DNA from 4 places in the Geobacillus sp. FSL K6-3411 genome. Region 4 is predicted to be linked to each of the others. Evidence: predicted binding sites of a transcription regulator. Region 4 holds the regulator's gene; each other region holds the start of a gene.
What was found. The regulator Rex, encoded in region 4, represses fermentation and respiration genes when NADH is low (regulators of the CRP and FNR family bind a similar motif). The targets are predictions, from matches to a motif close to TTGTGAAATATTTCACAA.

Region 1 (3,339 bases), 360 kb from region 4:
TGGCGCACGTTCCATCAGGAGGAGTTCCGGAAGTCGTCAGCCGCGTCGCCGCCCGCTATGCGCTGCAAGATATCCGCATTCATGAAGTGTCAACGGAAGAGATTGTCCGCAATATCTATGAGGAAGGTGCGGTCCATGGATAAATATGTGGAAATGATCCGCATCCGCTTTTTAATGATGCTTGCCTATCGGACAAACTATTATACTGGCATTCTTATTTATGCTATTAACATTGCGGCGTATTATTTCCTTTGGGCGGCTATTTACGGGGACAAACCGTCGATGCAAGGGATGTCGCTTGGACAAATGACGACGTATGTTGCCATTTCTTGGCTGTCAAGGGCATTTTATTTTAACAACATCGACCGTGAAATCGCTATGGAAATTCGCGATGGAAAAGTAGCGACCGAGCTCATTCGCCCATACAGCTATTTAGGGATGAAGGCGGTTCAAGGGCTCGGCGAAGGGTTGTTCCGTTTGTTCTTTTTGTCGTTGCCCGGGCTTTTAGTCGTGTCGCTCTTTTTGCCGCTTCAGTTTCCAGAAAACGCCCATACATGGCTGTCATTTAGTTTGTCGCTCCTGCTTAGCTTTGTTATTTATTCAGAGCTGAACTTGCTAGCGGGGGTGGTGACGTTTTTTACATTCCGTAACGAAGGGTTGCTCAGGGCGAAACGGTTTATCATCGATCTGTTTTCCGGGCTCATTTTGCCCGTTTCCTTTTATCCGGATTGGGCGCAACGACTGATGGATTATTTTCCGTTTCAGGCGATTAGCTACATCCCAAGCATGATCATTACGGAAAGCTTCCAAGGCGCCGACGTTCGTGACGGCTTGATCGTGCAGGTGGCATGGTGCGCGCTGTTGCTTTTACCAATCGGGTTGTTATGGCGGATGGCGAAAAAGCGGCTCGTCGTGCAAGGGGGGTAAACGATTGTTTTATATATCGGTCTTTTTTCAATACATGGCGCAATATATGAAAACAAAATTGCAATACCGTACCGATTTGCTCATTGAGTGGTTGTCCGACTTCATGGCTCAGGCAGTCAATCTCGTGTTTTTGCTCGTCGTTTTTGGCCATACACCGCTCCTTCACGGTTGGACGCGCGATGAAATTTTGTTTATTTACGGCTTTTTTCTTGTGCCGTATGCGGTATTTGGCGCTTTTTTTAATCTATGGGATTTCAATGAGCGCTATATTGTCCAAGGAGAAATGGACCGTGTGTTGACTCGCCCGGTGCACAGCCTATTTCAGATCATTCTCGAACGGATGGAGCTCGAATCGTTGTTAGGGGCTATACCGGGATTGATCATTATGGCGTACGCTAGTGTCCGGTTATCGCTGACGTTTCATTGGTATGATTTCTTTATCTTTATTTTACTTGTGATCGGCGGTGCGTTCATTTACGCCGGCATTTTCATTTCGCTGGCAACCATTAGCTTTTTCGCTGATGCTCGCACCTCGATTATGCCGATGATGTACAACATTAGCAGCTATGGCCGCTATCCGATCGATATTTATCATCGGGTCATTCGCTATATTTTAACATGGGTGCTTCCGTTTGCCTTTGTTGGCGTCTATCCGGCTTCGTATTTTCTTAACAAGCAAGAGTGGTATGATTATGCGTTTATGACCCCGGTTGTTGGCGCGCTGTTTTTCGCCATCGCTATAATGCTTTGGAACGCCGGGGTTAGGAGGTACCGAGGGACGGGGAGTTAACTGCCTCGTCCATTTTTTTGCTTAATGGAGGTTGTCATGAAAATGACAAACAACGTCCAAACAATTGCCATAATCGTTTACGCATAGTTTCGATTTCATCGCGTAAAATAATTTGTGAATGTATTCACAATAATAAGAAGGGAGAATAGTGATGAAAAACGGAGGAGGAAACAGAGTAGCGGTTGTCGGCACAGGGTTTGTCGGTTCCAGCTATGCATTTGCTTTAATGAATCAAGGGATTGCTGATGAGATTGTGCTCATTGATGCAAATGAAAATAAAGCCAAGGGCGATGCGATGGATTTAAACCATGGGAAAGTGTTTGCACCGAATCCCACCAACATTTGGTATGGGGATTATCGTGATTGTCGTGATGCTGATTTAGTCGTCATTTGCGCCGGTGCCAACCAAAAACCAGGTGAGACGAGGCTCGATCTAGTCGATAAAAATATCGCCATTTTCCGTTCGATTGTCGAATCGGTTATGGCGTCCGGGTTTCAAGGGTTGTTTCTTGTCGCTACCAATCCGGTCGACATTTTGACCTACGCGACATGGAAGTTCAGTGGCTTGCCTTATGAGCGGGTGATCGGTTCGGGGACAATTTTAGATACGGCACGGTTCCGCTTTTTGTTAGGTGAGTACTTCGATATTGCCCCGACGAATGTACATGCCTACATTATTGGCGAACACGGCGATACTGAGCTTCCGGTCTGGAGTCAGGCTGATATCGGCGGCGTGCCGATCCGCAAGTTGATCGAATCAAAAGGAGAGCAGGCAAGGGAAGAGCTGGAGCACATTTTTGTCAACGTTCGTGATGCCGCTTATCAAATTATCGAGAAAAAAGGGGCGACGTACTACGGCATTGCCATGGGGCTCGCCCGCGTGACGCGCGCCATTTTGCATAACGAAAACGCTATTTTGACCGTCTCGGCTTACTTAGACGGTTTATATGGCGAACGTGACGTCTATATCGGTGTACCGGCGGTCATCAACCGTCATGGTATTCGCGAAGTGATTGAGCTTGAGCTAGACGATAACGAGCAAAAATGGTTTCAACATAGCGCAGCGACACTGAAAGGTGTGTTGGCTCGCTCCTTTGCGCAGTAAGTCAAGGCGTTAACTTTCTACAAAAATGGAGAAGGGCTCTGCTAAACGGGTAGTCTAGGCAGGCAGCGCAGCTTGACGCTGCTGTTTCAAGTACGATCACTATCGAGATCGCGGCGGTTCACTCCGTCATAATTGTCCATTCGGCCACGTATATATGAACAACGGACAAGGATGGAGGGAATGTGATGGATTACGCCTTCCTCGGAGTGGTTACCGCCGTACTGCTCGGTAGCATCACCTCAATTTGGACAGCGCGCGTTCAAGCGACGCACCGCCTCTCACTCGACAGTCTGTGGGTGCTCGTTCAATGGTATGTAACGATGCTGCTCGGTTTTGCCATGATTTATATGATTTTGCAGGTGAATGGCCATGCAGTGTTCACTCCGTCCTCAAATAGCGACGTGGATAACCGCTTGTCTTTGCTTGGGGATAGCTTGTACTTAAGCGGCATAACGCTCTTATCAGTGGGATACGGAGATGTGACCCCGATCGGCATCGGACGGTGGATCGCGATCAC
Region 2 (3,339 bases), 530 kb from region 4:
ACACGGTCGACAACACTGCATATACATTTCGGTTCATCGTTCTTCCCCCCTCTAGCGAAATTCGTTTACACCTTGAGCGTACGCCATTTTCGCTTTCCCCCTAGTGATTTTTATCACCAATGAACACGCATATTTGAAGGGTTTGTGAAACAGTGAGCAATATGTTTTATCACTACTGTGAAAACGATAATGGGCGTTCTCACGTTGGCTAACGGAAAACCCTCCTTCGCCTCTTGATCATCTCCGCCTCCGTCACTTGTCTTTCTTTCGTTAAATCCGTCGTCTTCCCAAATGAAAAAGAGGCCAAAAGCACATGCTTTTGACCTCTTTAAGGTGTTACGATGCGTACCGATTTGCCGGTTCGCCTGCTTTTTTGCCAAAGACGATTCGATTCAATAAGAAGCAGATCAACGTAAATAAGCTAAGAAGCAGAAACCCGAGCACGTAAGAACCAGTGACGTCTTTGATGATCCCCATTAAAATCGGCGGGAAAAAGCCGCCCAGTCCGCCCCAAGCGCCGACAAGACCAGTAACAGCCCCCGTTTCTGCCGGAAACAACTGTGGCACGAGTTTGAAGACCGCACCGTTTCCTAAGCCAGACATCACCGCTAACAACAGGCAGGCTGCCGTCATCACCCAAATGTTTTCCATCCAAAACGCGATCACTAACGCGCCGATTGTCATTCCAGCGTAGACGAACGTCAACACCCGCTCGGCGCCAATTTTATCGCCGAGGTTGCCGCCAACTGGTCGCGCAAGCGTAGCGAGTACGGTAAATCCAGCGGCACGCATCCCTGCATCGACCGGTGTCAACCCATACAAGTCAACGAGGAGCGACGGCAAGTAAATACCAAAAGCGACAAATGCTCCGAATGTGACAAAGTAAAACAGCGACAACGTCCACGTATGTTTATATTTCAGCACGGACAGCGATTCGCGCATCGTTTTTTGTTGCTTTGGTTTCGGCATATCCGGTGTGAAAAACCAAACGAGAATAAGCATGATGACGATCGGGATGATCATTCCCCAAAACGCCCACGAAACACCGAAAGCAGCAGCAATTGACGGAATGGAAAAGCTGGCCACTGCTGTGCCGAAGTTGCCCATCGCGTTAATCCCCAGCGCCGTCCCTTGCTTTTCCGGAGGAGTCAAGCGCGACACGAACGTTACCGAGATCGCGAACGATGTCCCGGCCATGCCGATGAAAAACGCCCAAAACATTAACATCGCATATGAATCCGCAAACCCCGCGCCAATGAGCGGCACGATTAAAAACAACAACAACAGGGAAAACAGCCTACGCCCGCCAATCCGGTCCGTCCAAATGCCAAGCGGCAGACGCATGATTGAACCAAGCAACACCGGAATGGCGACTAAAATACTTTTTTGTGTCGATGTCAACCCGTACATTTCTTGGAACGTGCTCGCCAGCGGGGAAAAGACGGCCCAAACAGCGAACGAAAACGTCATGGCTAATGTCGTAATCGGCAACAATGCTTTTTGTTTATTCATGAAAAGCCCTCCTTTTTCCTCCCGGACTCTACTTCCAAACGCTAGGCATCGTTTGTAGTTTCATCATACGTGACCGAGGGCGGAAAGTTTGTGATGTTTATCACATTTTTTATTGATGTCATGGTTTTGTCAAAATTGGCTTCCTAACTTTATTTTTGTGCTACACATACACTGTATGTATGAGAAAAACTAACAAATGGAATGTCCTAAAAGGCCATCTATCCTTAAGATCAACAAAAATATACATATTTTTATCCTAGTATAGAGGAAAAAAGTGCCCCATCCTTCGAGGGCATCCGACTAGTGAAAGGCTTTTTTGAACTGCTTCAAGGAATTCCATTTTACTGTAAATATCACGTTGGCTATGGAATCGCCATCACCTCTGCTCGCTCATTTGTGCGTCTTTCTTGCCTCATAAACAGCAGATAGGCGCTGCAAAGCAAATAAAGGTAACAGCCCAATAAGGGGACGGTTGCCTGCGGCCAAATGATCAAGTAAAACAAGGGGAAAAACAGTTATTATCCGTTCATCGCATCATCTTGGCGTTGGATAACGCATGCATTTATTATGCAAACATGGTCAAAGCGTTTTGGGGAGAGGAAGAATAATTTTTTCATCTTATTTATCTTCCACGTATTCGACGCAATTCACCCCGATTGAATGTTTGTGGAAATGACTAAAGAATGCGGTTAGGGCGAATGTATTTCATCAGGCTCAACATGATATACAACATTTGATCACTCGATTTGGAGATTACATCTCTGAACATCTCAAGAGATTCTACAACACTTTGGGCATAGCGTGAGGAAAATGTTACCTTTCAAAGTCTGATATAAAAAAGAAACCTTGAAAGAGTTTTGACTCATTCAAGGCCCTTAATCATTTACTATTCTATTTTGTTTTTACAGCTTCCCTTAATTGTTCTACTACACTTTTTAGCCATTGGATTGGAGTCACTCCAAGGGCAGGAAAATATACCCCGTCTGCACAGTGTTGTATGTATTCATTCTTTTCATCATCTGAATACTCGCTATTAATGAATTCCGTTAAAAATGCAATCGCAGACTCAAGATATTCCTTACTTTCTTCTGTTAACAATTCTTGTAATGCTTCCTCAGGCGAATCAATGTCTTGATGAAACGTTCCAGCTAGAAACTGAAAAACTGGATCTCCCGGATTATTTTTGATCAGCAAGCATCTTACCCTCCATTCCGTTATTTAGTTGGATAACCAGTTAAAATAAAATTCCCTGCCCCATCTTTCTTTAATACTATCTTAGCATTTGTCATATTTTCAACTGTCGTCGAACCTCTTTGTACCCCGCGGCCAATAATTTCTGTACCTTGATAAGGCAGAACCAAAGTCGATTTCGCTTTTGGATTGCTTAACCATTCTTGGATCATTTTCTGGTTATTTGGATCGTTTAAAACTTCGCTGGCTACTCTTTCAGCCGTAGCTCGATCTTTGAAAGTCGATGCCCCTTTTATTTTAGGATTATCTTTTAAGCGTTGTAATAACTCTTCATCTGTCTTCCCAACATGTCTGGCAATTAGATGCCCGCCCCGAGCCTCATGTGCAGCTAATCCTCCTCCAGGAGCTAGAGGACTAAAATCTTTAGGTTTAACATTAGTCGTCCCCTTCTCAATCACATTATCGACTTTCTGAATCATATGGCGAGATACATCTTTCGCCTCATTCATCAACATCCGAGGCGCTGAACCCACTCCGGCATATACCGGCTGCATTGAAATGGAAGCGATGCTCTGCACTAATTGGTCCCATTGCGTCTTGAACAGGCGAGCGGTTTCCACCAATGGCGCTTTGATG
Region 3 (3,339 bases), 1.6 Mb from region 4:
CCGATTCGTACGGGGCGCACGGGGCGAATATGACGCATGAAGTGAAAGCGGCACTGCAGGAAGACCGCGATAATCAGACGATCGTATTAAGCCGTGTTTACGGCCTTGGCGGCAAAGATTTTTACGCCGAAGACGCTGAAGCATTGTTCCGGATGGCCATTGATGCGATGGAAAAAGGAAAAGCGGAAAAAACGTTTGACTATTTCGGCCACGTGCCTGGACGTCTTGAGCAGCAACCGAAACGGCTGCTTGAACCGATCCATGGCGATGCGTTCCGCAGCGGGCTCATCCACGTGACGGTCGATGACAAAACGAAACGGCTAAACGTCAAAATTCCGCCGCTGCGGGCGCTGACCGCCAAGCCGAAGCGTCTTGCCCCAGGGCATGGGGCATGCCCAGGATGCGGCATTTTCCCGGGGCTCGAGCTGTTTTTCAAAGGAATTGAAGGCGATATCGTCGTCTTGTTCCAAACCGGATGCGCGTACGTCGTTTCAGCCGCGTATCCGTACAGCTCGCATAAACAAACGATGGTGCACAATTTGTTCCAAAACGGGGCGGCAACGCTCTCGGGCATGGTTGAAGCGTTCTTCGAACTGAAGCGGCGCGGCGAGCTTAATGTCTCGGATGATGTCACGTTTGTCATGGTCACCGGTGACGGCGGGATGGACATCGGCATGGGGTCCGCCATCGGGACGGCGCTACGCAACCATAAGCTGATCATCATTGAATATGATAACGAAGGTTATATGAACACCGGGGCACAAATGTCGTACTCGACCCCGATGGGCCATATGACCACAACAACCGGGGTTGGAAAAGGACAACGTGGAAAATCGTTCCATCATAAAGATACGCCGCAAATTATGGCAGCAACGAACATCCCGTACGTTTTCACCGGGACAGAAGCGTTTCCGCAAGACTTGGTGAAAAAAGCGGCGAAAGCGCAATGGTACGCGCAGCATGAAGGAACGGTGTATGGTAAGCTGCTCATTACTTGTCCGCTCAACTGGAAATCGGAGGAGCGGTACGGGGAAACCATTTTGCAGGCAGCGGTGAATTCATGCTTTTTCCCGCTGTATGAAGTGGAGCGGGGGAAAACGACGATTACGTACAATCCAGAAGCAAAAGGACGCCGCATCCCGTTAAGTGAATGGCTAAAATATATGGGAAAAACGAAGCATTTGCTTCGGGAAGAAAACAAAGATTTGCTGCGCGAGTTGGAGGAGGAAGTGGAACGGAGATGGACGATCTTAAAAGCGAAGCATGAACATCCGTATCTATAAAAGGGTGTCGCAGCACGCTGTGCGCGTGCTGTTTTTTTATGCTTGCCCTTTGGTTGGTGTGATATGGCTCACAACGGGGAAGAGGATGCGCACGGTATAATGGAGACAACGAACAGATCATCAAAAGGGGGAAACGTTGATGCATTCATTTTGTCATATGGGCGGCCCTGAAGGGGTAAAGCTATGCGCTGGCTTGGCGCAATTAAAACAGGAACACGGCCCGCTGCGCGTCCAAATGGAGCAGCTACTCGCTACAGCGGAAGCGATCGGACAAGGGGCAGATGACCGCAACTGGCGCGAGCCGCTCGCCGAATTGAGAGAAAAAGTCGAATCGTTCGTCTCGGTTTTAGATCCGCATTCAGAGCGGGAAGAGGGAGTGTTGTTCCCGATGATGGCCGAGTACATCGGGCGGACGACCGGACCAATCGCCGTCATGGAATACGAACACGAACAGGCAAAAGCACGTCTTTCCATGTTTTTAGAAAAAGCTGCCCAACTGCCAGAGAAAGTTGACACCGATCAGGCGTTGACGCTCGCTGGCGCGGTCATTGAGGCGCATCATATTTTGGATGAGCATTTCATGAAAGAAGAAAATGTGCTCTTCCCGATGGCCGAGCGGCTGTTGTCGGACGAGGAGAAAGAGGAACTGTTTGTGCGCATTAATGAGTAACGAATGGAAAACGGGATGCCTCCTGATTGAGAGCATCCCGTTTTTTGTTTGTATTTCATTCATGGTGTGATCTTGTTGGCGGATGGTGATGGATGATTGTTGGGATATGAACGCGTATGTTTCTTTATTTCAGCTGCTATCAAGGTTGAAGAGCCGCAGTCGTATAAGAAGGCGAGGGCAACTTGTCCTCGCCTGCTCCATGATCGCCGTGTTTGGCGTTCCTGGTGTAGCTCGCCGCTCGCTCATTGAGCGCGTTTGAACGGTTCTGCTTGTTTTGGCATTCGCTTGCGATAAACGACATAGCTGCGCTGCAAGTAGCGGATCGGAAAGCTGAACACGTGAACGAGACGGGTGAATGGCCACGAAGCGAACAAGCCGAACGCGGCGAGAATATGGATTTGAAACCAAAGCGGCACCGTTTCCATATAGGCTGGGTTCGGACGGAACGTAAGAAGGCCACGGAACCACGGGCCGATCGTCGTCCGGTAGTCAAACCCGTGCGAATCGACGTTCAGAAATGTCGATGATAGTCCGCTGGCGATGACGATGGCTAAAAATCCGAGCGCCACCCAGTCACCAGTGCTGCTTGTCGCCCGCACACGTTTCACCGTGAGGCGGCGACGGAAAAGGATCACTAAACCGACGAGCGCGGCCAAGCCGGCTGGGATGCCGCCCGCCAAGGCGATGACGTGGTACATCTCTTCGGTGATGCCTAACGCTGTATAAAATGATTCAGGAATGAGAATTCCCATCACGTGACCGACGAAAACGAACAAGATACCCCAGTGAAAGAGAAGGCTTCCAAGGCGCAACTGCCGTTTTTCGAGCAGTTCGCTTGATTTTGATGTCCAGCCGAACTGGTCGCGTTGGTAGCGCCAAATATGGCCAGCAATAAAGAGCACAAGCGACAAATAAGGAACAATTACCCAGAGAAATTGACGAGCCATGCCGTTGCACTTCCTTTCGGTATCGGCGTGACGCCGAGTTGAGTAAAGGTAAGGTTGAGCGTTTCAAATAGCTGTACGTACGGGCTGCCCGCGGCTGCCAACCGCTCGCCGATTTCGCGGATATGGTCGGCATAATCGGCGAGCAAGGAGATGGCATGAGGTTCCTCCGCATAGGCGAGAAATTCAAGCATAAGCGGCAAGTAGTCGGGCAGTTCGTGCTCGGAGACGGTGAATCCGGCCGCCTCGTAACGTGCTTTTAAGGCGACGAGTTCGATTCCGCGCTCCCGTTGTTCACCATTTGTCATATACGTAAGATACAAATTCGTTTTTTTGCCGAAGTCAAATGTTTCGACATATTGCTCCATCCGATCTCGAGCCGGAGTGGCTGCAAGCTGCTCGGCAACCGCCAAAAGCGGCGTGCGGACGGTTTCATCTTCGA
Region 4 (3,339 bases):
ACGTTCGCCTTTTTATATGCGAAAACCGGCCGCATTTTAGTGCCGATTTTCGCCCATGTGACGATGAATACGTTTGTGATCGTAGTTCAAATCTTGTTGGCTGATGAGTTAGAAAAAATGATGCGCCAAGCTGGACTGCCGCTAGCGCTTTGGAGGTTGTGGCTATGACGAGCCGGCCGCGGCTGTTTTCACTGCCGTATTTCATCCTAGGTGTATTGTTTACGTATTTGGCGATCAAAAGCGCTCATGAAACGGTTTGGAACGTTTCGACTATCGCCTTGGCGGCGTTTGCCGCCTTTGATTTTGGCACCGCCTTCCGCCTGTTTTTCGCCCCAAAACGTTGAAACCCTCCCATTGGGGGAGGGTTTTTTCTGTATAACCACTCTCTTTTTGCTGTGCACGATCTTACTCACTGCTTTCTTGTTCCGCCGCCAACTGCGCCTTTCGGTAGCCAATTTTGGCGATCCAGATGCTTCCTTCGTATAAAAGCGTGAGCGGAATCATGACGATTACCTGCGACAACACATCAGGCGGTGTAATGGCTGCCGCCAAAATCAGCAATGCCAAATACGCGTATTTGCGGATGCGTACAAGCAACTGCGGCGTAATGAGCCCTAAGCGGGTGAAAAACAGGACGACGATCGGCAGCTGAAACACGATACCAAACGGCAGCACGAGATGGAGCAAAAACTGAAAATATTCGTTAATGCCAATCATTTGTTGGATGTCCAGTCGATCAGCAAGCTCATTCATAAACCGGACGACAAACGGAAACAAGACAAAATAAGCAAAACCGACGCCAACTAAAAAAAGAAAAATCGATGCCGGAATATAGCTGAGTGTCACCTTCCGCTCTTTTTCATACAATCCTGGGCTGACAAACGCCCAAATTTGGTACAGCAACACCGGGGCGGACAGCACAGCAGCGATCACGAAGGCAAACTGAAAATATACCTTAATCGGATCAGTGAGACGGAAGGCGTTCATCGTCAACTGCTTCGCCTCAGCCGTTTGCTGCAAATAGACAATGACATCATCAGCAAAAAAGAAACTGGCAACGAGCGCCGTGACAAAAAAGAGGAGTACAATGATCAGCCGCTTCCGCAGTTCACCAAGATGTTCATACACCGACATTTCTTTGTTGTTCATCGTTTCCCCATCCTGCCTTGTCATCGGTCAGTTTTGTTTTCCTCGTCATCAGTCAGCCCTTTCGTCGCGTCTTTAAACTCGCGCAACGACTGGCCGACCGACCGTCCTAGCTCCGGCAATTTTTTCGTGCCAAACAGCAACAAAATCACAAGGACAATCAAAATGTATTTCACGCTTTATTCTCTCCTTTATGATGGCAATGGATAGTTTCTCAGAAAGTAGACGAGCGACTGCAATTCAATGGCTAAATCGATATGATGAACGCGAATATGTTTCGGCACATTCAGCCGTGCCGGAGTGAAGTTTAAAATGCCTTTAATCCCTTGGGTGACAAGGCGGTCAGTCAGCGCTTGAGCCGCGACGGCTGGCACAGTTAAAATGGCGACCGGAATGTTTCCGCAAAGCCGCTCCTCAAGTTCATCGAGATGGTAAACCGGCACGCCGCCGACGGTCGTCCCCACTTTCTGTTCATCAACATCAAACGCCATCACGATTTTTGTATTGTTGTTTTTGGAAAAATTGTAGTTTAAAAAGGCCGTACCTAAATTTCCGACACCGAACAAGGCGACTTCCGTCACTTCATCCTCTTCAAGCGTCCGACGGAAAAATGACAACAAATAATTGACATTATACCCATACCCTTTTTTGCCGAGCGCGCCAAAATACGAGAAATCGCGGCGGATGGTCGCCGGATCGACTTTGACCGCCTCGCTTAATTCGGCGGAGGACACACGCTGTTTTCCTGACGCATGCAAATTCTTCAAAAACCGGTAGTACAGCGGCAGCCGCTTCGCGGTTGCTTGCGGAATTTTCGGTTGTTCGTTACTCATCATTTCATCCCCCAGCTAATCGGTTTTCCGTCGATAATGGCCGGACTTTCCGCCCGTTTTCTCGACCAAATACGTCGGACCGATGATCATCCCTTTATCAAGTGCTTTACACATATCATACACCGTCAACGCACATACCGAGGCGGCCGTCAGCGCTTCCATTTCCACCCCTGTGCTCCCTTTCGTTTTCACTGTTGCGGTGATGACGAGTTTATATGCATCCGCTTCGTTTTCCCATGAAAATGCGATATCGACACCTTTTAACATGAGCGGATGGCACATCGGAATGAGATCGGCTGTTTTTTTCGCTGCCATCACCCCGGCCACTTGGGCCACTGCCAACACGTCACCTTTCTCGATGGCGTTGTTTGTCATTTTTTCATAAATCTCTTCGCTGACGGTGACGCTCGTTTTTGCCACTGCGACCCGCACCGTATCTTCCTTGTTCGTAATATCGACCATTTTCGCGCGGCCTTGCTCATTGAAATGAGTAAACGACGACAAAACAATCTCCTCCAATTATACACTATACACGATTTTTGTTTATCTGTCTTTGACCGTTTTGGCGACATACGTTAAACTATTCCGAGAGGTGAAACGACATGATCATTTTGCAAGTGCACCAGCTCACGAAATATTTTGGCGCTGACCTTATTTTATCGAATATAAAACTAGAAGTACAATCCCGTGACCGAATCGCCCTCGTCGGCCGCAACGGCGCAGGAAAATCGACATTGTTAAAAATCATCGCCGGAGAACTTTCTTATGACAGCGGCGAAATCATCAAGCCTAGTCATATTAAGATTGGCTATTTGGCACAAAATAGCGGGCTTGACTCGTCGCGCTCTATTTGGGACGAGATGCTCGAAGTGTTCGCGCCACTTCTAGCCATCGAAAAGCAGCTAGCAGCACTCGGCTCCCAACTTGGTGACCCGGATGTACTCGCTGACCCTGCCCGCTATGAAAAAATACTCAAAGCGTATGACGAACTACAAGAACAATATAAAGAACAGGGCGGCTATCAATATGAAGCCGACATCCGTTCGGTCTTACACGGTCTGCAGTTTTCTTCCTATGATTATAAAACAACGCTTATCTCCTCATTAAGCGGTGGGCAGCGGACACGTCTCGCTCTCGGGAAGCTTCTATTGTCTAAGCCAGATTTGTTGATTTTGGACGAGCCGACCAACCATTTGGATCTTGAAACACTCTCCTGGTTGGAACAATACTTGCAGGCGTACCCCGGTGCCGTCCTGCTCGTTTCCCATGATCGCTATTTTTTGGATAAAGTCGTCACGGAAGTATACGAGCTATCCAACACGAAGCTCAAGCGGTATACAGGCAACTACAGCCGCTATTT

Region 1: a site for Rex is predicted at 1,830-1,847, ahead of NSQ22_RS03115 (L-lactate dehydrogenase). Genes of this name have one in related genera too.
Region 2: a site for Rex is predicted at 1,601-1,618, ahead of NSQ22_RS04085 (nitrate/nitrite transporter). Genes of this name have one in related genera too.
Region 3: a site for Rex is predicted at 1,340-1,357, ahead of NSQ22_RS09715 (hemerythrin domain-containing protein). Genes of this name have one in related genera too.

Annotation. Positions count from the first base shown of each region.
Region 1 covers NZ_CP150187.1:624,065-627,403, forward strand. Annotated here, with positions in the region: gene NSQ22_RS03100 (ABC transporter ATP-binding protein) at 1-143, shown strand, start outside; gene NSQ22_RS03105 (ABC-2 family transporter protein) at 136-927, shown strand; gene NSQ22_RS03110 (ABC-2 family transporter protein) at 932-1,717, shown strand; gene NSQ22_RS03115 (L-lactate dehydrogenase) at 1,869-2,822, shown strand; gene NSQ22_RS03120 (potassium channel family protein) at 3,008-3,339, shown strand, end outside.
Region 2 covers NZ_CP150187.1:801,396-804,734, reverse strand. Annotated here, with positions in the region: gene NSQ22_RS04090 (multicopper oxidase domain-containing protein) at 1-37, opposite strand, end outside; gene NSQ22_RS04085 (nitrate/nitrite transporter) at 337-1,512, opposite strand; gene NSQ22_RS04080 (contact-dependent growth inhibition system immunity protein) at 2,404-2,706, opposite strand; gene NSQ22_RS04075 (RNase A-like domain-containing protein) at 2,727-3,339, opposite strand, start outside.
Region 3 covers NZ_CP150187.1:1,901,514-1,904,852, reverse strand. Annotated here, with positions in the region: gene NSQ22_RS09720 (thiamine pyrophosphate-dependent enzyme) at 1-1,283, shown strand, start outside; gene NSQ22_RS09715 (hemerythrin domain-containing protein) at 1,423-1,953, shown strand; gene narI (respiratory nitrate reductase subunit gamma) at 2,196-2,900, opposite strand; gene narJ (nitrate reductase molybdenum cofactor assembly chaperone) at 2,876-3,339, opposite strand, start outside.
Region 4 covers NZ_CP150187.1:266,627-269,965, reverse strand. Annotated here, with positions in the region: gene NSQ22_RS01475 (type II CAAX endopeptidase family protein) at 1-168, shown strand, start outside; gene NSQ22_RS01470 (DUF4305 domain-containing protein) at 165-344, shown strand; gene tatC (twin-arginine translocase subunit TatC) at 406-1,149, opposite strand; gene tatA (twin-arginine translocase TatA/TatE family subunit) at 1,170-1,322, opposite strand; gene NSQ22_RS01455 (redox-sensing transcriptional repressor Rex) at 1,338-1,979, opposite strand; gene moaC (cyclic pyranopterin monophosphate synthase MoaC) at 1,995-2,483, opposite strand; gene NSQ22_RS01445 (ABC-F family ATP-binding cassette domain-containing protein) at 2,582-3,339, shown strand, end outside.